Regions from separate parts of the Thalassobacillus sp. B23F22_16 genome, predicted to be linked through region 1. Evidence: a T-box and tRNA genes for the amino acid it is inferred to sense, from the RefSeq annotation. Region 1 holds a T-box; the other holds one or more tRNA genes.
The links. The T-box of region 1 lies ahead of serS (serine--tRNA ligase). A T-box ahead of a tRNA ligase gene usually reads a tRNA of that ligase, here a tRNA-Ser.

Region 1 (12,568 bases):
AAATGAATCCAGAACAGCTCTGGGAGACGACCATGGACCCGGAAACAAGGACGTTGAAGCAAGTGAATATGGAAGACGCCATCGAAGCGGATGAAACGTTTGATATCCTGATGGGAGACAAAGTAGAACCACGTCGTAATTTTATTCAAGATAATGCTCAATACGTCAAAAACCTCGATGTTTAATCAATCGAGACTTTGAAATAGGAAATATTTTTGATAAATCATTCACAAGGAACATTCCCTTTTCAGATAACAGTAAAGTTTGTAATCTGATAGATAGAAATGCATGAAGACTGCAGTTTTATAGCTGTGGTCTTCCTTCCTCACATGTGATAGGAGGTAATTATTCATGGTGGATCAACCCAATCGTCCACGAGTCCAAGAAGTCAATATCAGTCAGGAGATGCGGACTTCGTTTCTAGACTATGCCATGAGTGTCATCGTAGCCAGGGCGTTGCCGGACGTAAGAGATGGATTGAAGCCTGTTCATCGAAGGATATTATATGCAATGCATGACCTTGGTATGCATTCCGATAAGGCTTATAAAAAATCCGCCCGTATCGTCGGTGAGGTCATCGGTAAGTATCACCCCCATGGCGACTCAGCTGTTTACGACACGATGGTACGGATGGCGCAGGATTTTAACTATCGTTATATGCTAGTCGACGGGCATGGAAACTTCGGTTCTGTCGATGGTGATGCGGCGGCTGCGATGCGTTATACAGAAGCACGTATGTCGAAAATATCCATGGAAATATTACGTGATATCAACAAAGATACCATCGATTATACCGATAACTACGACGGCGCAGAAAAAGAGCCAGTTGTACTGCCAGCTCGTTTCCCGAACCTGCTGGTAAACGGCACATCAGGGATTGCAGTTGGTATGGCCACAAATATACCGCCGCATCAGCTTGGTGAAGTTATTGATGGCGTCTTGGCGTTAAGTGAGGATCCAGACATCACCATCCAGGAACTGATGGAGAACCATATCTATGGACCGGATCTTCCTACTGCCGGCCAAATCCTCGGTCTAAGTGGTATTCGTAAAGCTTATGAAACCGGTAAAGGCTCGATTACTATCCGGGCAAAAGTTGAAATTGAAGAGCAGTCAAACGGGAAAGCCCGCTTGATTGTGACCGAATTGCCATATCAAGTGAACAAAGCCCGCCTCGTAGAAAAAATTGCTGAGCTTGCCAGAGATAAGAAAATTGATGGAATCACGGACCTTCGTGACGAATCCGATCGAAACGGCATGCGGGTAGTGATTGAACTTCGTAAAGATGTCAATCCGAATGTAATGCTTAATAACCTCTATAAACAAACGGCTTTACAGACTTCTTTCGGTATCAATATGCTGGCTTTAGTTGACGGTCATCCGAAAGTATTGAACTTGAAGCAAGTACTGGAGCATTACCTGGAGCATCAAAAAGTAGTCATTAGACGCCGTACGGCCTATGAACTTAGAAAAGCAGAAGCACGGGCACATATTTTGGAAGGTTTGCGCGTGGCCCTTGATCACCTTGATGAAGTTATCACGTTGATTCGTGAATCGAAGACAACAGAGATAGCCCGTGAAGGCCTGATGACCCGGTTTGAATTGTCAGAGAAGCAGGCTCAGGCTATCTTAGATATGCGTCTCCAGCGTTTGACTGGTTTAGAGCGTGAAAAAATTGAGGATGAATATCAGGAGCTCGTAAAATTGATTGCCGAGCTTCGCGCGATTCTGGCAGACGAAGAAAAGGTATTGGAAATTATCCGCGAAGAATTGATCGAAGTTAAAGAACGTTTCAATGATTCTCGCCGGACAGAAATCGTTATTGGCGGAACAGACTTCATTGAAGATGAAGATTTGATCCCGGAAGAAACGATCATCGTGACATTGACTCACCAGGGTTATATCAAACGCCTTCCAGCTTCTACTTATCGCACCCAGCGCAGGGGCGGACGAGGCGTGCAGGGTATGGGCACACACGAAGACGATTTTGTCGAACATCTGCTGTCCACATCCACCCATAACACCTTGTTGTTCTTCTCGAATAAAGGCAAGGTTTATAAGGCAAAAGGCTATGAAGTCCCTGAATTTGGACGGACTGCCAAAGGGATTCCGATCATCAATATGCTCGAAGTCGAGCGGGATGAATGGATCAATGCGGTCATTGCCGTCGAGGAATTTGTCGATGACTGGTATTTCTTCTTTACGACACGGAAAGGGATTTCCAAACGGACCTCCATTTCCCAATTTGCCAATATCCGTAAAGGTGGGCTGATTGCCCTTAACCTTCGGGAAGAAGATGAATTGATATCTGTGCGCCTTACCAATGGTAAGAAAGATATTATGATCGGTACACGGGATGGTATGCTGATCCGCTTTGAAGAAGATCAGGTGCGTACAATGGGACGAACAGCAGCCGGAGTCAAGGGGATTTCGTTACGCGATGGTGATGAGGTCGTGTCGATGGAAATCCTGGAAAATGACCTGCAAGTGTTGACCGTCACCGACAAAGGTTTCGGAAAACGCACGCCTGCCGGCGATTACCGGATTACTAATCGGGGTGGTAAAGGAATTTTGACATGCAACTTGACAGAACGTAATGGCAAAGTAGTTGCCGTCAAAGCGGTCACTGGCGAAGAAGATGTCATGATCATTACTGCAACGGGAGTATTGATCCGCATGCCGATGGAGGGAATTTCCGAAACCGGCCGTAACACCCAGGGAGTACGATTGATCCGTCTGCAGGAAGACGAATCAGTTGCTACCGTAGCTGTGCTTGAACCGGAAGAAGAGGAAGAGGTACAGGAGGAAGCGCAGGAAGCTGCAGAAACAGTGCTAGAAAACGAAGAAACAACTGAAGAAAGCCCATCAGACAACGAAGAATAATTATAAACTTCATAAAGTGTAGGTAAAGCCGTCCGATATTGTATATAGGGCGGCTTTATTTTTATTTAAGATATGGAAGTGAGGTATCAGAGCGTGCAGGTTCATCCGTCACAATTAATCCACGGCTGCATCATTACAAAAGATGTCTTCGGAAAAACAAATCGACCATTGATCTCTAAAAATACCGTGATCAAAGCTATACATAAACAGGTACTGGATCGCTTTCTCATCAAAGAAGTGGAAGTAGCGCCAAAATTGGCTTCTGGCGAAGTATTCCATCCGGAACCTTTAGATGAACTCAAAGAAGGTCAGCCCACCCTCGATGAATCATCACTTCCGGTAACGTTTAAAGAGCAGTATCTTCATGCAGTTCAAATATATAAGCAATGGTTTGCTGAATGGCAGGCAGGGGCGTCTCTCGATATTGGAGCGATTCGGGAATTATTTGTGCCTTTACTTAAGCAACTAATTAATCAATCAAGAAAAGATATTCTCTTGCTTCCTCAATATTCTTCGAAACAGGATTACTTTTACCATCATGCAGTATCGACTGCTTTCATCGCTGCATTCTTAGGAGAGAGACTGGGGATGAACCAGGGAGAATGGCTCCAATTAGGATTAGCAGGATTATTAAGTGATGCTGGAATGGCTAAACTTAATGAATCTATTTTGAAGAAGGACACGGTATTAACAAAGGAAGAATACCAGGAAATAAAAAAGCATCCGATTTATTCCTATCGAATGGTTGAGAATATCTCCGCTTTAAGTAAGGCTGCTAAATTAGGAGTTCTACAGCATCATGAACGGTTGGATGGAAGCGGCTATCCGCTCGGTACCCATAAAAAGAAAACCCATTTGTTTGCCAGAATTATCGCTGTGAGTGATATGTATCATGCGATGACCACTGACCGTTTATACCAGAGCAAGCAATCACCTTTTTTAGTGATGGAACTGATGATGAAAAAACAGTTCGGGCGCTTTGATCATACGGTTGTTCAGGCATTTGTCAAAAGCATGAGCAATTACACCACCGGAACCAAAATAAAGCTTTCCGATGGACAAATAGGCGAAATCGTCTTTACCGAAGCGTCTCAGCCCACCAGGCCGATGGTCAGGCTGGACAGTGGAGAAATTATAAATCTAACAGAAGTGCAGGATCTCTATATCCGCGAAATCCTAACTTAAAGCTGACATAGGACATAGCTTAACCCGGACTATTATAGTCCGGGTTATTTTTGTGCTATTAACCATAGTTGGACCATTTTTTCTGTTTCCTCACTGGTAAGGGCAATGAAGTGGGTAAGTAATGCATAATCACTGGTATCGCGGATATGATGCAAATCCATCCACCATTCCACTTCGTAGCGGCAAATCATACTGAGATTATAGAGCAGCATATAGTGAATCATCATTTCAGGTAGATGATCAGCAGTGTCTCTGGCATATGGCGTATAAAAAGCTTGCTTCGTACTGGAAAAGTAGAAGGGATGAGATAAATAAGGCTGAAAGGGTTCCTTTAACTCGATCTGCAGCACATCGTTATCTTTTACCCATCTTGTTACTTGATAATTAGCAAATCTCTGTTTAACCTTTCGCTCGGTTAATTGATGATCAAAAATACGGGATAAAGGAATCTCAAAGCTTTTTTCATTCAACTCAGCAACCTTGAATAGCGGCTCTTTCCCCTTCCATTGGTAAATTTCCTGCATATCCGGAAGCAGTTGCATCAAATCTGCCATAGTCGCCTTGTCACTCCGAAACGGGGAAGAGTCAAAAAGACGTTCACAGGCGTAGGCAAATAACCCTTGAGGCTGAATTTTCACTTCATCCTGCGAGAAGGAATAGTTCTGTTTTTTTCTTTTCCTGGTACTCAGTCCATGAGCAAGTACTTTCGACGAGGAGGGATATTCAGGGTCCTTAACAAGAAGGCAGGCTTTCAATAAATGACCAAGACCATAAAAATACAGGACAGGCTGAACCGTTACAGGGGATGATTTACCGGTCGCAATAAACTTTCTGCCATGTTCCAGAAAATAACAAAACCGTTCGCTATTCCGATAGGCTTTTGATTTGGCTTCTGAAATCGCTTGTTTTTCATAACAATCCATCAGATAATTCCGGGTATTCGGCACTGATTGTAAAAAGGTTAAAAAAGACTGATTATTCTGAAGCAAACCGTATTCCTCCTCTCCATGAATTTACTGTTGAAAAAGCTGTTTTGTTGGCGTATTGTAAATAACAATAAGAGTTACGAAACCACCACTATACCACTAGTTTAACCCATTTTTACCCAAACTATTTTTAATGAAAAGGAGAGGATCGAGCGTGCGTGAGGATAAGTTTGCCAAAGAAGGTTTGACGTTTGATGATGTGTTGTTAGTACCAGCTAAATCAGAGGTATTGCCAAGAGACGTATCGGTTGCAACAGAATTGTCACCAACATTGAAGTTGAATGTGCCAGTTTTAAGTGCAGGAATGGATACAGTTACCGAAGCAAAAATGGCAATAGCGATGGCCCGTCACGGTGGACTTGGAGTCATTCATAAGAATATGTCGATTGAGGCACAGGCTGAGCGTGTCGATCGTGTAAAACGCTCCGAAAGCGGCGTTATTACAGATCCTTTTTATTTAACCCCGGAACACCAGGTGTTTGATGCGGAGCATTTGATGGGGAAATATCGGATTTCCGGTGTACCGATTGTCGATAATGAAGAGAACCAGCGGCTGGTAGGAATCATTACTAATCGGGATCTCCGCTTTATTGACGATTATTCGATTGCTATTTCGGAAGTGATGACACGCGATGACCTCGTGACAGCACCCGTAGGGACTAATTTGGAAGAAGCAGAACGAATCTTGCAGCAATACAAAATAGAAAAGCTGCCACTAGTTGATAGCGATAATGTCCTCAAAGGCTTGATTACCATCAAAGATATCGAAAAAGTCATCGAGTTCCCGCATGCTGCTAAGGATGAACAGGGACGACTGCTTGTTGCTGCTGCAGTTGGGGTGACGGCAGATGCCATGACCCGCGTGGACAAGCTGGTGGACGCTGGCGTGGATGCCCTCGTAGTAGATACGGCCCATGGCCATTCCCGTGGAGTATTGGATCAAGTAGAGCGGATCAGGTCCAAATACTCGGATGTTAATATCATCGCAGGGAATGTCGCTACCCAAGAAGCAACCAGGGAATTGGCGGAAGCAGGAGCAAATGTAATCAAAGTAGGTATTGGTCCTGGCTCGATTTGTACGACACGAGTCGTTGCAGGAGTTGGAGTTCCGCAAATTACGGCTGTGTATGATTGTGCCGTCGAAGCGGAAAAACACGGAGTATCCGTAATCGCTGATGGAGGAATTAAGTATTCCGGCGATATCGTCAAAGCTTTAGCTGCTGGTGCTCATGCAGTAATGATCGGAAGCATGTTTGCAGGGGTAGCGGAAAGTCCTGGAGAAACAGAAATTTTCCAGGGACGCCAGTTCAAAGTCTATCGTGGCATGGGCAGCGTCGGTGCTATGGAAGCAGGATCGAAAGACCGTTACTTCCAGGATTCCGAAGAAAAGAAAAAGCTTGTGCCAGAAGGGATCGAGGGACGTGTTCCATATAAAGGCCCATTGGCAGACACGCTGCACCAGTTAGTCGGCGGTATGCGTTCAGGTATGGGGTATTGTGGAACAGCTGACCTGCCGACACTTCGCAAAGAAGGAAAGTTCATCCGGATTACTGGAGCAGGACTTCGTGAGAGTCATCCCCATGACGTACAGATTACAAAAGAATCTCCAAACTACTCCATTTAACCTAGATATAATTTCGTAGACAGGGACTATTCCCTGTCTATTTTTTTGTGTAAGCCTGTGATAAAATAACAAAGATGCATAATTTATACCGTGGAGGTCGAGTAAGTTGAAACAAACGTTTAAAACATCATGGCTGGTAGTGATGGCGGTAATGATCACCCTGGTCGGGTTCATCCAACCGAATACTACATACGCACAGATTGATATTAAAGCAGAATCTGCTATTTTAGTAGATGCAAACAGTGGACAAGTCCTGTTTGATAAACAATCAGATGTGGCTTTGCCACCTGCCAGTATGACAAAGATGATGACAGAGTACCTGGTGCTTGAAGCGATAGAGAATGGCGAGATTAGCTGGGATACGACTACCCAGATCAGTGATTACCCATATAGCATATCTGCTGACGATACCTTTTCCGGGGTCGGTTTGAGGCAGAATAAAGATTATACGGTCCGTGAATTATACGAAGCGATGGCAATCAACTCAGATAATGCTACCACTATTGCCCTCACGGAACTGATTGCAGGATCAGAAGGCGAATTCGTCAAAATGATGAATGAAAAAGCAGAGGAAATGGGCTTAAAAGAATACCAGTTTGTCAATTCTACCGGACTGCCGAATAGTAGTTTAGGAGATAACTACCCGGAAGGGACACAACCGGATGATGACAACTTACTTTCTGCTCGGGCATCTGCTTTATTAGCTTACCATTTAGTAAATGACTATCCAGAAGCTTTGGAAATTTCCAGTATTACAGAAACAGAATTCGATGATCAGACCATTCGTAACTGGAACTGGATGCTTCCGGACATGCCTGGTTACCTGTCTCAATACGGTTATGAAGGCATGGACGGGATGAAGACAGGATATACCGACCTCGCAGGATACTGTTTTACAGGAACTGCAGAACGGGATGAAAACCGTTTGATTTCTGTAGTAATGAAGACCGATAGCGAAGAAGCCCGATTTGAAGAAACACGTCGTTTAATGGAGTATGGTTTCCAGCAGTTCGAAAGGCAGGAGTTGTATCCAGCCGGTCATCAAAAAGATGGTGAATCCGAACTTCCTGTCGCAAAAGGAAAAGAAAAGCAGGTAGGAATTGAAACCGGGGAAGCCGTGCAAGCTATGATTAAAAACGGCGAAGAAGATAAGTATGAACTGAACTTTATTGTAAACGAAGATAAATTGAATGATGAAGACAAACTCGCAGCGCCGATTGAAAAGGGAGAACAAATTGGGACAGTGGAACTTGTCTACAATGGTGAGAATTCCCATGGCAACATTCTGGACGGCCAGCAGGATGATAAGAGCATCCCGTTGGTGGCCACAGAGGCTGTCGAGAAAGCAAACTGGTTCATGCTGACGCTTGGAGCAATCGGAGACTTTTTCAGTGATATCTTCACCAGTGCTGTCGATACCGTAAAAGGATGGTTTTAATCCAGATAAAACCGGTAGGCAATTTAGTATAGAGTGCGTTATAATAATTAAATAGTGCATGAATTTGAACTCTTTTGAAGTTAACTATATATAAAGAAATGGGAGGAAATAGATTATGTCTAAAGTAGGTACTGATTTAGTAAAACGTGGGATGGCGGAAATGCAAAAAGGTGGCGTCATCATGGATGTCGTCAACGCAGAACAGGCGAAAATCGCAGAAGAAGCAGGTGCGGTTGCCGTAATGGCACTGGAGCGTGTCCCTTCTGATATTCGTGCAGCAGGTGGAGTTGCCCGTATGGCTGATCCGACTGTTACAGAAGAAGTATTGAACGCCGTATCCATTCCAGTAATGGCAAAAGCCCGTATTGGCCATATTGTAGAAGCTCGTGTTCTGGAGGCAATGGGCGTTGATTATATCGATGAAAGTGAAGTATTGACTCCGGCAGACGATATTTATCATATTAACAAAAGAGATTTCACGGTTCCTTTCGTATGTGGATGCCGTGATCTTGGAGAAGCGACCCGCCGTATTGGAGAAGGTGCTTCCATGCTTCGTACGAAAGGTGAACCAGGTACAGGGAATATCGTAGAAGCTGTCAATCATATTCGTAAAGTACAATCTCAAATCCGTCACCTTCAATCATTAGCTGAAGATGAAGTGATGGTATTTGCAAAAGAAAACGGTGCGCCATTCGAAACCCTTATGCAGATCCGTGAAGAAGGACGTCTTCCAGTCGTAAACTTTGCTGCCGGTGGAGTAGCGACACCTTCTGACGCAGCCTTGATGATGCAATTGGGAGCAGACGGTGTATTCGTCGGTTCTGGTATCTTCAAGTCTGACAACCCGCAAAAATTTGCCCGTGCGATTGTTGAAGCTACCACTCATTATGATGATTACAAGCTGATTGGTGAACTTTCTAAAGGTCTTGGTACAGCAATGACTGGAATTGAAATGTCCACATTGACTGCAGCAGACCGTATGGCTGACCGCAGCGAATAAAAAGGAGACATGCATCATGACTAAAATCGGTGTATTGGGACTTCAAGGAGCTTTTCGTGAACATATTCGCTCTGTCGAAGCTTCTGGCGCTGAAGGCATCATCGTCAAGCGCGTAGAACAACTGGACGATTTGGACGGTTTAATTATCCCGGGCGGTGAAAGTACGACAATGCGCCGTCTGATCGATAAATATAATTTCCTTGAGCCATTACGTGAATTTGGTAAACAAGGAAAGCCTATTTTCGGCACATGCGCAGGCATGATTCTGCTTGCTTCTGAAATTGCAGGAACAGACAATGTCCATTTAGGACTGATGGATATCAAAGTCGAACGCAATGCGTTTGGACGTCAGCGTGAAAGCTTTGAGACCGATTTGGATATTAAAGGTGTAGCGGAAGGATACAATGCTGTATTTATTCGTGCCCCTTATATTTTAGAAGTCGGACCGGAAGTGGATGTCCTGGCTACCCACCAGGATAAAATCGTATTAGCACAGCAAGGTCATTTACTGGCTTGTGCTTTCCATCCGGAATTGACCGATGACCATCGATTGACGGCACATTTTGTCGAGATGGTGGAAGAATCAAGAAAATCACTTGCATCCTAAGTGAAAATTCGCTATTCTTTATAAACAACAATTCTATTTCCAATGCTATGACAGGAACTAGTAGCACGTTCCCTTTTCCAAAGAGAGTCAGTGGCCGGTGTGAACTGACGAAAAGGGCTTGTGAATCCATCCTTGAGCAGATTTGCTGAACCATCAGTAGGCAAATCCGGTGATTCGCCGTTAATGAAGATGAGCCGGGAGACATGTTTGTCTCCAATCAGGGTGGTATCGCGGGAATATAAACTCTCGTCCCTATTTTTATAGGGATGAGAGTTTTTTTAATAGCTAAAATAATCATAAGGAGGAAACAACCATGCTGGACATGAAATACTTACGCAACAATTTTGATGAAGTAAAGAGCAAATTACAGAACCGCGGAGAAGACTTGTCTGATCTCGATAAATTTGGTGATCTGGACAGCCGCAGACGTGAATTGATTGCAGAAACAGAAGAATTGAAAGCAAAGCGCAATGAAGTCTCAAAAGAAATCTCTGTACTGAAGCGGGAAAAGAAAGATGCCGATCATATGATCAAGGAAATGCGTGAGGTTGGAGACCGCGTCAAGGAACTAGACAACGAACTGAAAGAAGTCGAAGAGCAGTTGGAGACAATGCTGTTATCCATTCCTAATATCCCGCATGAAAGTGTACCGGTTGGGGAAGATGAAGACGACAATATTGAAGCACGTCAATGGGGTGACCTTCCAGACTTCGGTTTTGAAGCTAAGCCGCACTGGGACCTGGCAACAGAACTTGATATCCTTGACTTTGAACGTGCTTCCAAGGTGACAGGAAGCCGGTTCGTATTCTATAAAGGACTTGGAGCCCGACTTGAACGAGCCCTGCTTAATTTCATGATGGACCTCCATGCAGACGAACATGACTATCAGGAAATGCTGCCTCCGTATATGGTCAACCGTACAGCGATGACAGGCACCGGTCAACTGCCGAAATTCGAAGAAGACGCGTTTCGCATCGCTGGCTGGGATTATTTCCTGGTGCCGACAGCAGAAGTGCCTGTTACCAACTATCACCGGGAAGAAATTTTGGACGCTGAGGACCTGCCAAAGAAATATGTGGCATTCAGTGCATCTTTCCGTTCTGAAGCCGGCTCTGCCGGACGCGATACGCGCGGGTTGATTCGCCAGCATCAATTCAATAAAGTGGAGCTGGTCCAGTTTTGCAAACCGGAAGAGTCTTATGACGTATTAGAAGAACTGACAGCTAATGCAGAAAAGGTACTACAACTATTGAAGCTTCCTTATCGTGTCATGAGTATGTGCACCGGAGATCTTGGCTTCACGGCAGCTAAGAAGTATGATATCGAAGTATGGCTGCCAAGCTACAACACGTACCGTGAAATCAGCTCCTGCTCTAACTTTGAAGATTTCCAGGCTCGTCGTGCCGGTATCCGGTTCCGACGTGAAGCAAAAGGCAAGCCGGAATTCGTCCATACTTTAAATGGCTCTGGCCTGGCAATCGGACGTACCGTCTCTGCTATTTTAGAAAATTACCAGCAGGAAGACGGCTCCGTAATCGTACCAGAAGTCCTGCGTCCATATATGGGCGGTAAAGAAGTAATCAAATAAAAGTTATACGAACGAGCCTGAAACTAACTCAGGCTCGTTTTTAATATCTAAAAAATAGGGATCTGGCCTGTTTTTTCATCCACCTATTAAAATAAATCGCCGCTGATGGGCAGGAATAGGATAGCTATAATTTTGTATATTTCTATACAGTCAATATGGTAAGCAGGCAGGAAAATGACGAGACTCCAGCGGGAAGAAGAGATAGACGAGACCCCGCAGGGAGGAACGACCGAGGAGGCTCGGCGTCTTTCCCGCGGAAAGCGAGTTGTTTCCAGGCCTGCTTATGTTCTACAAATTAATTATCACAAAATTTAATCTTTTGGTTTTTGCGTTGACAGTAAGACAAGGGGCATGATATATTTTTATTTGTTGGACAAGACGGAGGAGTACCCAAGTCCGGCTGAAGGGAGCGGTCTTGAAAACCGCCAGGGGGTTTACGCCCCGCGGGGGTTCGAATCCCTCCTCCTCCGCCATATTTACAAACAAAGCGCATAAAATTTGGAGATTATATGAAAAGTCGTTGCCTCTGGTAACGGCTTTTTTCTTTCTTTATATAAAAAAAGAAAGCCCTCATGAGGCTTTCTTTTTATTTTGTCAGTAAGCGGCTGGAGCGCCATTTCCGTGACTGATTAATGAAATGACCAATCTTTTCTAAGACAGGCTCGATGCTGTTTTCATCATTGATAACATCGTAGTCCGCGATATTCAACCGCAGAATCGGGCAAGAATTGAAGTTATCAATCCAATTTTCATAGCGCTGGAACATCTCCTCCCAGTAAGAAACCGGAGTTTGCTGCTCCATCGGACGTCCACGATTCTGAATACGCTCTAAAATATCTTCAAACGATCCTTCTAAATAAATCAAAAGGTCAGGATGAGGGAAGTATGGCGTCATCACCATGGCATCAAAAAGGTTCGTATACGTGTCATAGTCTGTTTCAGACATTGTCCCTTTTTCATAATGCATGCGGGCAAAGATGCCTGTATCTTCATAAATCGAGCGATCCTGGATGAACCCTCCGCCATATTCAAAGATTTTCTTCTGTTCCTTGAAACGTTCAGCAAGGAAGTAGATTTGTAAGTGGAAGCTCCACCGTTCAAAATCATAATAAAACTTATCCAAATAAGGGTTAGTTTCGACTTTTTCTAAGGATGTACGAAAATTCAAAGCGTCGGCCAGTGCGTTGGTCATGGTAGATTTACCGACACCGACCGTGCCTGCAATCGTGATGACACTATCATGGGGAATGCCGTAAC
Region 2 (12,568 bases), on a different contig from region 1:
GGACTGAAAGAGAAGCAACAAGAAGCGCCCATAAGCAATGATGAGTTAGCGGTCTTCTCGCCTGAAAACAATAGATTTACCAGTACTACTCTTAAAATCGAACCAGGGATGAACTCAGAAACAATTACAGAATTTCTGGAAGAAGAAGGCTTGATTATAAATAAGGTAAATTTCCAACAATATTTAGATGAAGCAGGTTACAGCCGCAACCTTCAGGTCGGCCAATTCCAGCTTGATTCTGAAATGACCTACCAGGAAATAGCTAAACTTATAACGTCGAATTGAAGTGCATTTTGCTCGGTGTCTGTAAATTCAAATCAAACAAAGAAGGGTTGTATCCATAAGATACAGCCCTTCCTTTTTTATTCATTCAAATCATAAGATCTGCCTTTAACAAGGAAAAAAACCTCTTCCCCAATATTAGTGATATGGTCAGCAAACCGTTCGATGTAACGAGCTGAATAAGCCATTTGCATTAAATACTGGATTTGATCTGGGTTATTTGCTGTTGATTCCAGCAACTCTCTTATGAGTTCTCCATATTTCCTATCTACGATATCATCCATTTCTGAAAGCTTATTGGCAAATGTGATATCTTCAAGATCAAACGCCTTTTTAGCGATATCTACCATGTCGAAGGCCACATCTGCCATTTCACGGATTCCAGGATGGATAGAAAGCGGATGTTTTTCTCCTAAATGCTGCGTTGCCTTAGCAATATTCTTCGCATGGTCAGCCATTCTTTCTAAGTCAGTCGTAATTTTGATAGCAATGATCAGTCGACGTAAATCGGTCGCCACTGGTTGTTGTTTAGCGATTAGAATCATAACTTTATCATTGATTTCATCTTCTTTTTTGTCTATCTTGACATCTTCCTTAATAATTTGCTCTGCCTTCTTTATATCACTTGCATATAAGGCATCGATAGCTGTCATAAATGCTTGTTTGGTTGTTTCTGCAAGCTCAAATATATCTGCTTTCAAATTAGCCAGTTCTTCTGAAAAATGTTCTCTAGTCACCATCATATGACTCCTCCCATATTTAAATTAACCGAACCTACCGCTGATATAGTCCTCCGTACGCTTATCTGAAGGATTTGAGAACAGATTATCAGTATCATCAAATTCTATCAGTTCTCCGTTTAAGAAGAAGGCGGTTTTATCGGAAATTCTCGCTGCCTGCTGCATATTATGAGTCACAATAATGATGCTGTATTTCTTTTTCAGTTCTTGGACTAATTCCTCTACTTTCAAAGTTGAAATAGGGTCAAGAGCTGAAGTTGGTTCATCCATCAATATTACATCCGGTTCAATAGCTAAAGCCCGGGCAATACAGATCCTCTGCTGCTGACCTCCTGATAGACCGAACGCATTCTCATTTAAACGATCTTTCACTTCATCCCATATAGCAGCATCTTTTAAACTTTTTTCGACGACCTGATCCAGTACAGCCTTCTTCTTCACACCATGAACACGTGGGCCATAAGCAACATTATCATAGATGGACTTTGGGAATGGATTAGGTTTTTGGAAGACCATTCCTACTTTCGTTCTTAAGTCTTCCACTCCATACTTATTGGAGAAAATGTCTCCCCCTTTATATTTAATTGATCCGGAAGTTTTTACAGTTGGGACCATCTCAACCATACGATTTAAAGTCTTTAGATACGTTGACTTACCACAACCTGATGGACCAATGATAGCAGTCACTTTATTTTGAGGTACCTTCATGTCGATTCCATATAATGCCTGGTCATTTCCATACCAAAGATTTAGATCGTTAACTTCAAATACGTTCTGTTCCATAGCACCCTCACTCTTTATCACACTGGTGCCTTTTACACCTGTACCCAGGGGACGTTCAGCGGATTGGTTATTTTTAGTAATAGTTTGCATAAAAATTCCTCCTATCAGCGCTTAATACCTTTTCTGGAATTTGTTACGAATGAAAACCGCAATAGCGTTCATTAGCAAGAGTACAATCAACAGCACGATAATTCCCGCAGCTGCAACGAACTGCCACTCTTCTTGAGGCCGGCCTGTCCAATTGAAGATTTGTATAGGCATGACGGTATATTTAGAAAGCAATGAATCGGGAATTGTATAAATTGCAGTAGCAGCCCCTACAATAATCAAGGGAGCTGTCTCCCCGATTGCACGAGATAAAGCAAGGATGGTACCTGTCAATATTCCAGGTAAAGCCGCGGGTAAAACAACACGACGGATCGTCTGCCATTTCGATGCCCCCATTCCATAAGAGGCTTCTTTGATGTCTGCCGGCACTGACCTGATTGCTTCCTGCGCAGCTACCACAATAACCGGGAGTACTAGCAAAGCCATCGTCAATCCACCGGCAATCAGGGTATAACCGAAGCGAAGCATATAAACAAAGAAAGTCAAGCCAAGCAAACCATAAACAATCGACGGTACTCCCGCAAGATTTTGAATATTAACCTGTATGAATTTCGTCCATCGGTTTTTATAAGCATATTCCTCTAAGAAAATAGCAGTACCGACACCAATAACAATTGCTACTGGTGCAACGATGCCAATCAACATAATCGATCCGATTAATCCTGCAAAAATACCAGCTTCTTCAGGATATGGGGCAGGAAAATTTGAAATGAAATTCCCATTTAAATAGCCAATTCCTTGAGTCAGTACACGATATAACAATAACGCCAGAAAAATCAGTCCAACAGTTGTCGAAGAGAAAAATAATACTTTCAGTACATTATTTAACAGTACCCTGCCACGAATTCTTTTTTGAATATTATTCTGATTTGTATCCAGCATCAGTATTCCTCCCTGAACTTACATGAGATATACTGGGATAGCATGTTCATGAGCAATGTGAATATGAACAAAGTAGCTCCTACAGCATAAATACTATAATATATGGTTGAGCCGAAGGTAGTATCCCCAGTCGCGCCCTGGACAATAAATGCAGTCAACGTCTGAATCGAACGGGTCGGGTCAAATGTTAACGCTGGTGATGCTCCTGCAGCTATAACGACGATCATTGTTTCACCGATGGCCCGAGAAATAGCAAGAACAATAGATGCCATAATTCCTGAAAAAGCCGCAGGAAGAACCACTTTAAACGCCACTTCCAACTTCGTAGCTCCTAAAGCCAACGCACCTTCACGTAAGTTATTCGGTACGGAATTCATCGCATCTTCTGAAAGGGAAGCAATCATTGGGATAATCATGATTCCCACTACAATACCTGCACTTAAGGCATTGAAAACTCCCAGCCCAGGTAAAAAGCTCTTCAGCAACGGCGTGACAAAGGTAAGTGCAAAAAATCCATATACAACCGTTGGAATTCCTGCAAGCACCTCTAATGTTGGCTTGATGATCTTGCGTGCACGATTACTTGCGTACTCACTCAAAAAAATAGCAGACATCAGACCTAAAGGCACAGCTACGATTGCAGCAATCAATGTAATCAATAAAGTACCAGTAATCAAAGGTAATACTCCAAAATGCCCGCTCCATGGCGACCACTGTGTTCCAGTATAAAAATCAAAAATAGATGTGCTGCTAAAAAAGGTGATCGATTCCCGAAGTAACGTAAAGAGAATCCCTGCTGTTGTCAAAACACTTACACTCGCACATAACAATAAAAATGCAGGAACAAGTTTCTCTATCTTACCTGAAATACTTTTCTTCTTACGTTTATTATCGATTAGTGCTTGAACATCCAAATCAATCGTTTCGTCTTTAAAAGCTTTTTCCATCCTCAATCCCCTCTCATCCGTAAAAGGAATTTCTGTTTATCACCAGGCGTTCTCTTTTACACAACAGCAAGGTGAGGCTAAAAAAGCCCCACCCCCCCGCTGAATTTTACTTAGCCTATTTCTTATTCTGATTGCAGTGATTCTAATTGCTTCTGATATTCATCTTCAGGCAGGGCTACATAGCCGACTTGTTCAGCCGCTTTCGCAGCATTGTTCAACATATATTCTGTAAAATCTTTTACTTGTTCTTTTTCGTTATAGGAATCCATATTTACATAAGTGAACAATGGACGGGAAAATGGTGTGTAGGAACCATCCTGAATGGTTTCTGGTGATGGTTTTACGGCTTTTCCTTCTCCATCTTTAATTCCAAGAACTTTCAAGCTATCCTGATTTTCCTGGTAGTACGCATAACCAAAGAATCCAATGGCGTTCGGGTCACTTTCAATACCGCGTACCAGCACGTTATCATCTTCAGAAAGGGTTGTGTTGGCACCCTCTTTCATTGGTTCATCCTCCAGTACTACTTCGTTAAAGTAATCAAAAGTACCTGAATCATGACCGGGGCTATAGATTTTGATTGTTTCATCTGGCCATTCTGGATTAATGTCTGACCACTTTGTTGCACCATTACCATCTAAGAAGATTTTTTTCAAATCTTCTACAGAAAGTTCTTCAACAAAATCATTTTGCTGGCTCACTACGATAGAAAGTCCATCATAAGCTAATTCCAACTCTTTGAGGTCTACACCGTTTTCTTCTGCGGCTGCTTTTTCTTCATCCTTAATCGGTCGGGAAGCATTGCTTAGATCGATTTCACCTTTGGTAGACTTTTTAAATCCACCGCCGGAACCGGAACTATTCACAGAAACATTAACTTCAGGGTTTTCCTTGTTATATTCATAAGTCAAAGCTTCCATAATAGGAAATACTGTGGATGATCCGTCAACTGAGATACTTCCAGAAACAGACTCCTCTGATCCCTCTTCACCGGCCTCACCATTTGATTGGCCGCCGCATGCTGCTAACACACTCAGCATTAGGACTAGTGTAAATAGTAGTGAATAATTCTTGAAACGGTTCATTTCTTTTCCCCCTACACTCCATTATTTTGTCGGTTGGCTTGGCCAACTACATGTACAATAATAAAGCGAGACTTTTAAACTGGAATGAAGCTATTGTAAAGATTGTGTAAACCATAAGATTTTGACGTATAAAAAAAGAGCAATACCATTTAGGTATTACTCTTCGTTATTGTCGGACGCCTCATTTTCTTCTTCGTTGAGGTTCTCTTCCACATCTTCTATGCCTTTCTCGCTGCGTTCCTTTTTCAGTTCGAAATAAGCATCGAGGATGTCCTTGGATATATCTTTGTTGATGGAAGAGCCAATCTGTTTTCCAACATGAGGAACAACTACAGAGAAGGCTACTTCCGGTTTATCATGTGGGGCATAGCCAACCATCGTTAAATTTTCGGTTTCAATTTTAGTGGTATTTCCATTGCTGTCTTTTGGAAACATAAAATTTTGTGCTGTTCCTGTCTTCCCTGCCGGCCTGTAATCTACATCCTTGAATGTGCTATATGCGGTTCCACCCTGTCTTTGAAAGGCGTATTGAAAACCTAACTTCACTCGATCAATGTATTTTTCTTCCATGTCAATGCGGTTTAATACATCTGTATTGACGTTTTCTTTGACGGAACCTAATTGCTCCATCTCATTGGATGGCTCCCTAATTTCCTTTACCAAATGAGGGCGTATCCGATAGCCATCATTCGCTATTGTAGAAACATACTGTGCAAGTTGCATTGTTGTATAAGAATTATACTGACCTATCAAAAAGTCTAATTGGGTACCAGGAATAGGCTTTTCACCAATCACCCCAGTGGCCTCAGAAGGCATATCAATACCAGTTGGAACGCCTAACCCAAATTGATTAAAGTTATATAAGAATTTATTATAGGTGCCAGATTTGAAATCTATGGGCTTACGTGGCACATATGTTTCACCGCCAATTCGATATCCCGCTAAAAACATATATACGTTGGAAGATTTCTGAAGTGCTGTTATGTCATTTACAGGTCCTAAGTTCCTGTAAGAACCTTTTACTGTGTCTGAGACATACAACTTTCTATCATAAATGGATTCACCAGGTTGCATGACACCTTCCTGTAACGCCATTAAAACGGTGGCACCTTTCACAGTTGACCCTGGTAAATGCTGTGCCTGGATAGCTTTATAGGAGTGATCGACCACTTCAGGCTCTCCAGATTCCCTGTCCCGGTTATAGTACATACCAGATACCGCCAAAACTTCACCGGTATTAGGGTCCATCATAACAACCATGGCATCTTCGAGGAACCGATTTTTATAAGGCTGGCGGGCAATCTCTTCTTTCAATCGCTTTTTAACAATCTCATCCACCTGCTGCTGGAGTTCTATATCAATCGATAGAACAAGATCATCACCACGTGACCCTTCTCTGACCACCTCGGTATTTACGATATTGTTCTTCTTATCCGTTTCATAGCGGATTTTTTCTTTTGATCCTCTTAGTATACTTTCATATTTTTCTTCCAGGCCACTTTTACCGACTCGGTCATTACGACTATAATCAAGGGATAAATAATAATCCTGGTTCGCTCTTGGAATCCCCTGTTCAGCAGTAGTTATGGTGCCAATATAATTACGGAACGTGCCTTCATACGGGTATTTCCTGTTCCAGTCTGATGTTACGTTTATTCCAGGAAGCTGATTCAGGTGCTCCGCCACTGATGCATATTCTTCGATGGTTATCTCATCATTTTTAATGATATGAGGGGCCAGAGCAGAAGCCTGATCGAGCTCTTTCTTTATTGCAATCACCTGGTATTTTTCAAATGGAATCGATTCGACTTCCTCTTCTGTAATCCGGTCCAGCAAAAGCTGGTATTCTTCTCCTCCGGATAAGTCTTCTGATTCTTCTTGTGAGACCCGTTCTCTGACTTCTTCTTCATTCAGCAGGTAAAAATACTCTTTCAAGTCACGTTCACGGACAATTTTTTTCAATTCTTCCTCTTCGCCCATACTGATAAACTCGGCTAAATCTTCTGCAAGCTTGAGACGGTCCATTGGCTGTACCCCTTTAGGAGGGGTATAAGTAATCGAATAGAGTGGTTCATTATCAACAATCACACGTCCAAACCGGTCAAACATTTTCCCTCTCGGCACCGGTGTATGAATCGTTGTATTTTCTGTTCGGTTGATTTCTTCCTGGGCATCTTCTCCATATAAAATTTGAACCACGCCCAACTGAAGTATCAACGAAGCGAATAGTAAAAAAATCACAAAGAATAAAATATTCATTCTTAAAGGAAGATGCGATTTTTTCTTTTTGCTTTTCCCCATCGTCCTCCCCCTTACCTATCAAAATTCACCCAACTATTATAACATTTTCCAACATATTAAAATAGTTGCCAATAGGGATATTTAAGGGTTTTTACTGGTTGTCATAGTTGTATCCGTAACATATGCACTTTCTGATTCTTCTTCTTTTCTAAGATCAATCCCTTTTACAAAAAAGTAAATCCAGAAATGTCCAGATCCTACCAGAAGCAAGATGAAAGGTATCGCTCGTTCCGGAGAAAACAAAGTAATACCCAGCAGGAATATAAGAATCGAAGCTACTCTTCCGGCATTCAAGAACAATTCTCGCACCACAATATATTCAATCCGCATTTCCGCCGCTTTCCAAGATTTTCCGATTACATCGTAAGTCAGTGAAATGTAAGGCACATATAGAATTGGGTAAGAAATTCCAATCACAGCTGCATAAATCAACAATGTAGTGAAATTTACATTAATCAATAAAATGGAGAGCGCAAGGTATAAAGAAACCCCTCCTGCGAATATTGCCCATTTCCTCATTCGAGGTTTTATCCACTTGGTTGCCAGAAAATAAAGGACAAATGCACTTCCGGAATATACAAGATTAAACATACCTAAAGAAAGCTCACTTTGGGTAGCTATATAAACCCAAATGGAAATAACAAATAAAAAAGTCCCTTCCCTCAGCCCTTGGAATACATGGGCGTGTAATATCTTCCCCCAATTCTTATTGCTTTTTCGCTCCTGGAAAATTCGTTGAAAAGAAAAGTTACCTTTAGCTTTTCTGCGTTGCAGAAAGAAACTGGTAACAACCGCACAAATAAAGAGAACAAATGAAATGGTGAAGATCACCGTATATCCTGTAAATGCAGCCATATTGGCAATAATCAGCCCAGCTAATATGGGACCAACCATACCGCCAAAAGACTGAAGCAAACCAAGAAAACCATTAAAGAAATCTCGGGTATCCGGTTCCGTGATTTCGAAGGTAAGTACATTAAACGCAAGCCAGTAAAACCCATAACCAATGCCTAATAAACCGCCAAGCAATATATTAAAGCTGGCAGCTTTTTCGCCTACGATCAAGACCGTCAAAAAGAACAAGGACAAAAAAATAACCCCTGCACGTAAGACAACTACACGGTCCACCTTTTTCGCAAATTTTCCGGCAATGATGAAAGTCACCGGCTGGAGTATATAGATGCTTAAGTTATACAATGCGATAGCAGTATATTCACTGGATTGTTTCCAAAGATAAACGTTTACAAAAGTATTCGACAAAAATATTCCTAACGAGTAAAGTCCACCTATCAACAGCAATAGCAGTAAGTCTTTATTCACTTCCGTCGGCCCTAAGAGGGAATGTAATAATTTTTTCATATCTCCAATCTCCTTTACTGTCATTCCTTAGTCTCTGCAAACAGAGTGGAGATATGCACATGAAAAAAGCGCGGACCCTTGGTCCGCGCTTAGTTTATCATTATTTTGCTTCTTGGTAGCGTTTAGAAACTTCTTCCCAATTCACTACGTTCCAGAATGCTTTTGCATAATCCGGACGCTTGTTTTGATACTTAAGATAATACGCATGCTCCCATACGTCCAATCCTAATACAGGAGTTTTACCTTCCATAATCGGAGAGTCCTGGTTCAACGTATCAGTGAGTTCAAGGTTGCCGTTATTAACGACTAACCATGCCCAACCAGAACCAAAACGACCAGTTGCTGTTTTTTCGAATTCTTCTTTAAAGGATTCGAAGCTGCCAAACTTTTCGTTAATAGCATTAGCTAGATCTCCTGATGGCTCTCCTCCACCGTTTGGAGACATGATCTGCCAGAATAGAGTGTGGTTTGCATGTCCACCGCCATTGTTACGGACAGCATTACGAATGTCTTCAGGTACAGCATCCAGGTTGCCAATGAGATCTTCCAAGGATTTGCTTTCTAAATCCTGATGACCTTCCAATGCATTGTTCAATTTCGTAACATAGGTGTTATGGTGCTTCGTGTGGTGGATGTTCATTGTTTCCTTGTCGATGTGTGGTTCTAGTGCGTCATAAGCGTAAGGTAGTTCAGGTAGTTCAAATTTAGCCATAAAGAAATTCCTCCTTTTTAGAATATGTACATAAGTGCTTGGAAGCAGTATTACTACTTTTAAGCCTCTAATGCAAATGTAACAAAGCCTTTGAAGTGTTGCAAATATTATGCATATTCTTATTTATCTTTTTTAAACACGCTGCATATATAATGTTACCTAATCGAAGTCTATTCAAACATTTACCCTTTGAAAAGTATAAAAAAAATGCTGCGTTTACAGCAGCATTTGTAGTCAATTCCAGAAAGTGGCTTGGGACGGAATCGAACCGCCGACACACGGATTTTCAGTCCGTTGCTCTACCGACTGAGCTACCAAGCCATTATGGGTATTATTCAGTTAACTGATAATTAGTGTACTGACTTTTGTTTTTTTTCACTTATGAAAAAATGGCGGAGGAGGAGGGATTCGAACCCCCGCGGGCCGTGAAGCCCCTGGCGGTTTTCAAGACCGCTCCCTTCAGCCAGACTTGGGTACTCCTCCGCAAAAAATGGTGGACCCTGCAGGATTCGAACCTGCGACCGATCGGTTATGAGCCGATAGCTCTAACCAGCTGAGCTAAGGGTCCACATGGGGCGACCGGTGGGGATCGAACCCACGTATGCCGGAACCACAATCCGGTGCGTTAACCACTTCGCCACGACCGCCATGTGAATGTATATAGTTTTAATATGTATGGTGTCGGCGGAGGGGATCGAACCCCCGACCTTACGGGTATGAACCGTACGCTCTCGCCAGCTGAGCTACGCCGACATGTAAGGCTCCACCGGTAGGATTCGAACCTACGACCAATCGGTTAACAGCCGATTGCTCTACCACTGAGCTACGGTGGAATAATATCAATATATTTTGGGTGATAACTAAGCTTTTATGCAGTATGTATTGCTTCCAATAGGATTATGAAAGTGGGTTACTTTGTGGAAGCGACGAAATATAATATATCATGTATTCTCATGGGTGTCAACCAAGAAAAAATGTTGGATTTAAAAGCAACAGAAATAATATAGCACGTTCCTCACATGCTTTCAAGGACTTTTTTAAAAGATAAAGCGCGCCCGCAGGCGCGCTTGTCTTATTGGTCCTCTTCACCTAAAACTTCCTCGGCGATATTTACTGCGTGATCTCCAATACGCTCCAGGTTACTGATAATATCTACAAACACAATACCTGCTTGTCCGGTACATAAACCTTCATTCAAACGCAGGATGTGCTTCTTACGGTAGTTTCTTTCCATCTGGTCAATTTGATCCTCTTTTTGAACTACTGCCAAAGCTTCTTCACGATCCATGGTTTCTAAAGCTTTGGTTGCCTGTTTAACAGTTATAGCCGTCAAGTTGAACATTTCATTTAGATCTTCTTGGGCCTGACCTGTCAAATCAACCTTATTCGAAATTTTATAATCAATTAATTCAACAATATTTTCAAAATGGTCTCCGATACGTTCATAATCTCTTACTGAATCAAGAAGGGCGGAGTGCTTCCGGCTATCTTCATCAGTCAATGGAGCCACAGATAATTGCACAAGATAATCTGTTATTTTTCTATCCAGATTATTCAGTGCATCTTCAAGCTGAAGTGCTACCTCTGCATGTTTTGGCTTTTGATTATTCAAGTAATTGCTTGTTTCTTCCAGCCCTTTATATGATAATTCACCCATTTTCAGGACCTCTTCTTTTGCCTGATCAAGTGCCAGGGCAGGTGACTGATCAATAAAGATCGGGTCAAGATGCTGAGGTTTGAATTCCATAACAGAATCATCGCCTGGAACCAGTTTGATGACAATCCATGCGAGTACAGCAATCAATGGGAACTGAATAATTGTATTGGTTACGTTGAAACTTCCGTGAGCGAACGCAATTGTCATTTCAGGGTTAAGGGAAAGAGTATCCCTTAAATACCTTACGAATAATTCAAATAGCGGTAAAATGATCAGGAAAATGGTTGTACCGACAATATTGAAGATAACGTGAACCATAGCCGCACGCTTGGCTGCAATGCTGGCACCAATGGAAGCTAGTACAGCGGTGATTGTGGTACCGATGTTATCACCGAATAATACCGGCAATGCTGCATTTAAGTCCATCGCTCCTTGCGCGAACAAACCTTGCAGAACTCCGATGGTTGCACTGGAACTCTGGACTATAACGGTAAACACAGTACCAATGACAACCCCAAGAATAGCATTTTCACTCATGCTTAATGTAAGTTCCTGGAATACCTCCATGGAACGAAGTGGTTTCATTCCACCTTCCATGATGTCAAGGCCTAAGAATAGCGCACCAAAACCGAACACGATTTGTCCAATGTAAGAAATACGTTTATTTTTAAAGAAGAATAATAATATTGCACCTACTGCGATGATCGGCAATGCATAGGCTTTGATTTCAAGGCCGATAATGAATGCCGTTACGGTTGTCCCAATATTCGCACCCATGATGACACCAATCGCCTGCCTGAATGTCATGAAACCAGCATTAACCAGTCCTATAGTAAGTACAGTTGTACCTGTACTTGTCTGGATAAGAATGGTTACTACAATACCTGCAAGAACCCCCATAAATGGATTGGAGGTAAAGCGATCAAGTAAATCCCTCAATCGGTCACCTGCGGATTTTTGCAGACCGTCTCCCATGTATTTCAGACCAAACAAGAATATACCCAGACCGCCGATAAATTCAAATATCATTTGTTGAACATCGATTTCCAACGGTTGTCCACCCCTTCTTTTCATCCAAAGTTTTGTTTCTCTTTAAAACACCTCTACCATTATTAATGACCTGCGAAACATTTGTAAAGGGAATACGCGAAATTTAACATTAAATTTACAAACAGGAACTTATATTTTTCTTGTCCTCATTGAATAGCTGATTTACTATTAGAAGGGTATAAAGGAGAATGAGTCATGAGCAAAACCCAACTACTTATAAAAAGCTGTTATCAATTTAAACTAATCAGTGCTTTTCGATTCCAACCAATAGGAAAGGCAATCGGCTATTTGTTTTTTCTCAGTTTAATCGTACTTCTTCCAGTACTCATCAGTATGTTATTGACAACACTCTTTGGCGACGAATCAGGAAGTCTCATGAAAGGAATCTCCGGCGGGGTTTTTACTATCATCTTCCTGCCTTTTATCTATTTACTGATATCTTTCTTATTATTCTGCACTGCAAGCATATTGGCAGGCATCGGGCTGCTCTATAAAACAGTTGTAAAAAAACGGACAGATTTCAAGCAGCTTTGGAATATGAGCACCCTTGCAATTACATCGCCGACTCTTCTATTAGTCGTAATCGAATCTTTTCTATGGTCCACCTCCCATATCGTGTGGTTATATTTTCTTGCCAGCATCGTCCTTCTTTTAGTAAGTAT

Region 2: it has a tRNA-Ser gene. The T-box ahead of serS (serine--tRNA ligase) is inferred to sense a tRNA for this amino acid. The anticodon was not compared.

Annotation. Positions count from the first base shown of each region.
Region 1 covers NZ_JBIEKD010000004.1:51,025-63,592, reverse strand. The annotation lists gene gyrB (DNA topoisomerase (ATP-hydrolyzing) subunit B) at 1-185, shown strand, start outside; gene gyrA (DNA gyrase subunit A) at 352-2,883, shown strand; gene ACGTNI_RS05180 (HD-GYP domain-containing protein) at 2,977-4,068, shown strand; gene ACGTNI_RS05175 (YaaC family protein) at 4,113-5,057, opposite strand; gene guaB (IMP dehydrogenase) at 5,209-6,678, shown strand; gene ACGTNI_RS05165 (serine hydrolase) at 6,785-8,116, shown strand; gene pdxS (pyridoxal 5'-phosphate synthase lyase subunit PdxS) at 8,232-9,116, shown strand; gene pdxT (pyridoxal 5'-phosphate synthase glutaminase subunit PdxT) at 9,133-9,723, shown strand; T-box leader at 9,762-9,980, shown strand; gene serS (serine--tRNA ligase) at 10,037-11,311, shown strand; tRNA gene ACGTNI_RS05145 (tRNA-Ser) at 11,692-11,784, shown strand; gene ACGTNI_RS05140 (deoxynucleoside kinase) at 11,898-12,568, opposite strand, start outside.
Region 2 covers NZ_JBIEKD010000029.1:31,613-44,180, forward strand. The annotation lists gene ACGTNI_RS17480 (hypothetical protein) at 1-285, shown strand, start outside; gene phoU (phosphate signaling complex protein PhoU) at 363-1,025, opposite strand; gene pstB (phosphate ABC transporter ATP-binding protein PstB) at 1,047-1,805, opposite strand; gene pstA (phosphate ABC transporter permease PstA) at 1,917-2,795, opposite strand; gene pstC (phosphate ABC transporter permease subunit PstC) at 2,795-3,742, opposite strand; gene ACGTNI_RS17505 (PstS family phosphate ABC transporter substrate-binding protein) at 3,865-4,827, opposite strand; gene ACGTNI_RS17510 (peptidoglycan D,D-transpeptidase FtsI family protein) at 4,984-7,128, opposite strand; gene ACGTNI_RS17515 (MFS transporter) at 7,210-8,487, opposite strand; gene ACGTNI_RS17520 (superoxide dismutase) at 8,588-9,199, opposite strand; tRNA gene ACGTNI_RS17525 (tRNA-Phe) at 9,448-9,520, opposite strand; tRNA gene ACGTNI_RS17530 (tRNA-Ser) at 9,590-9,682, opposite strand; tRNA gene ACGTNI_RS17535 (tRNA-Ile) at 9,691-9,767, opposite strand; tRNA gene ACGTNI_RS17540 (tRNA-His) at 9,771-9,846, opposite strand; tRNA gene ACGTNI_RS17545 (tRNA-Met) at 9,876-9,952, opposite strand; tRNA gene ACGTNI_RS17550 (tRNA-Asn) at 9,961-10,032, opposite strand; gene ACGTNI_RS17555 (Na/Pi cotransporter family protein) at 10,272-11,906, opposite strand; gene ACGTNI_RS17560 (DUF1189 family protein) at 12,102-12,568, shown strand, end outside.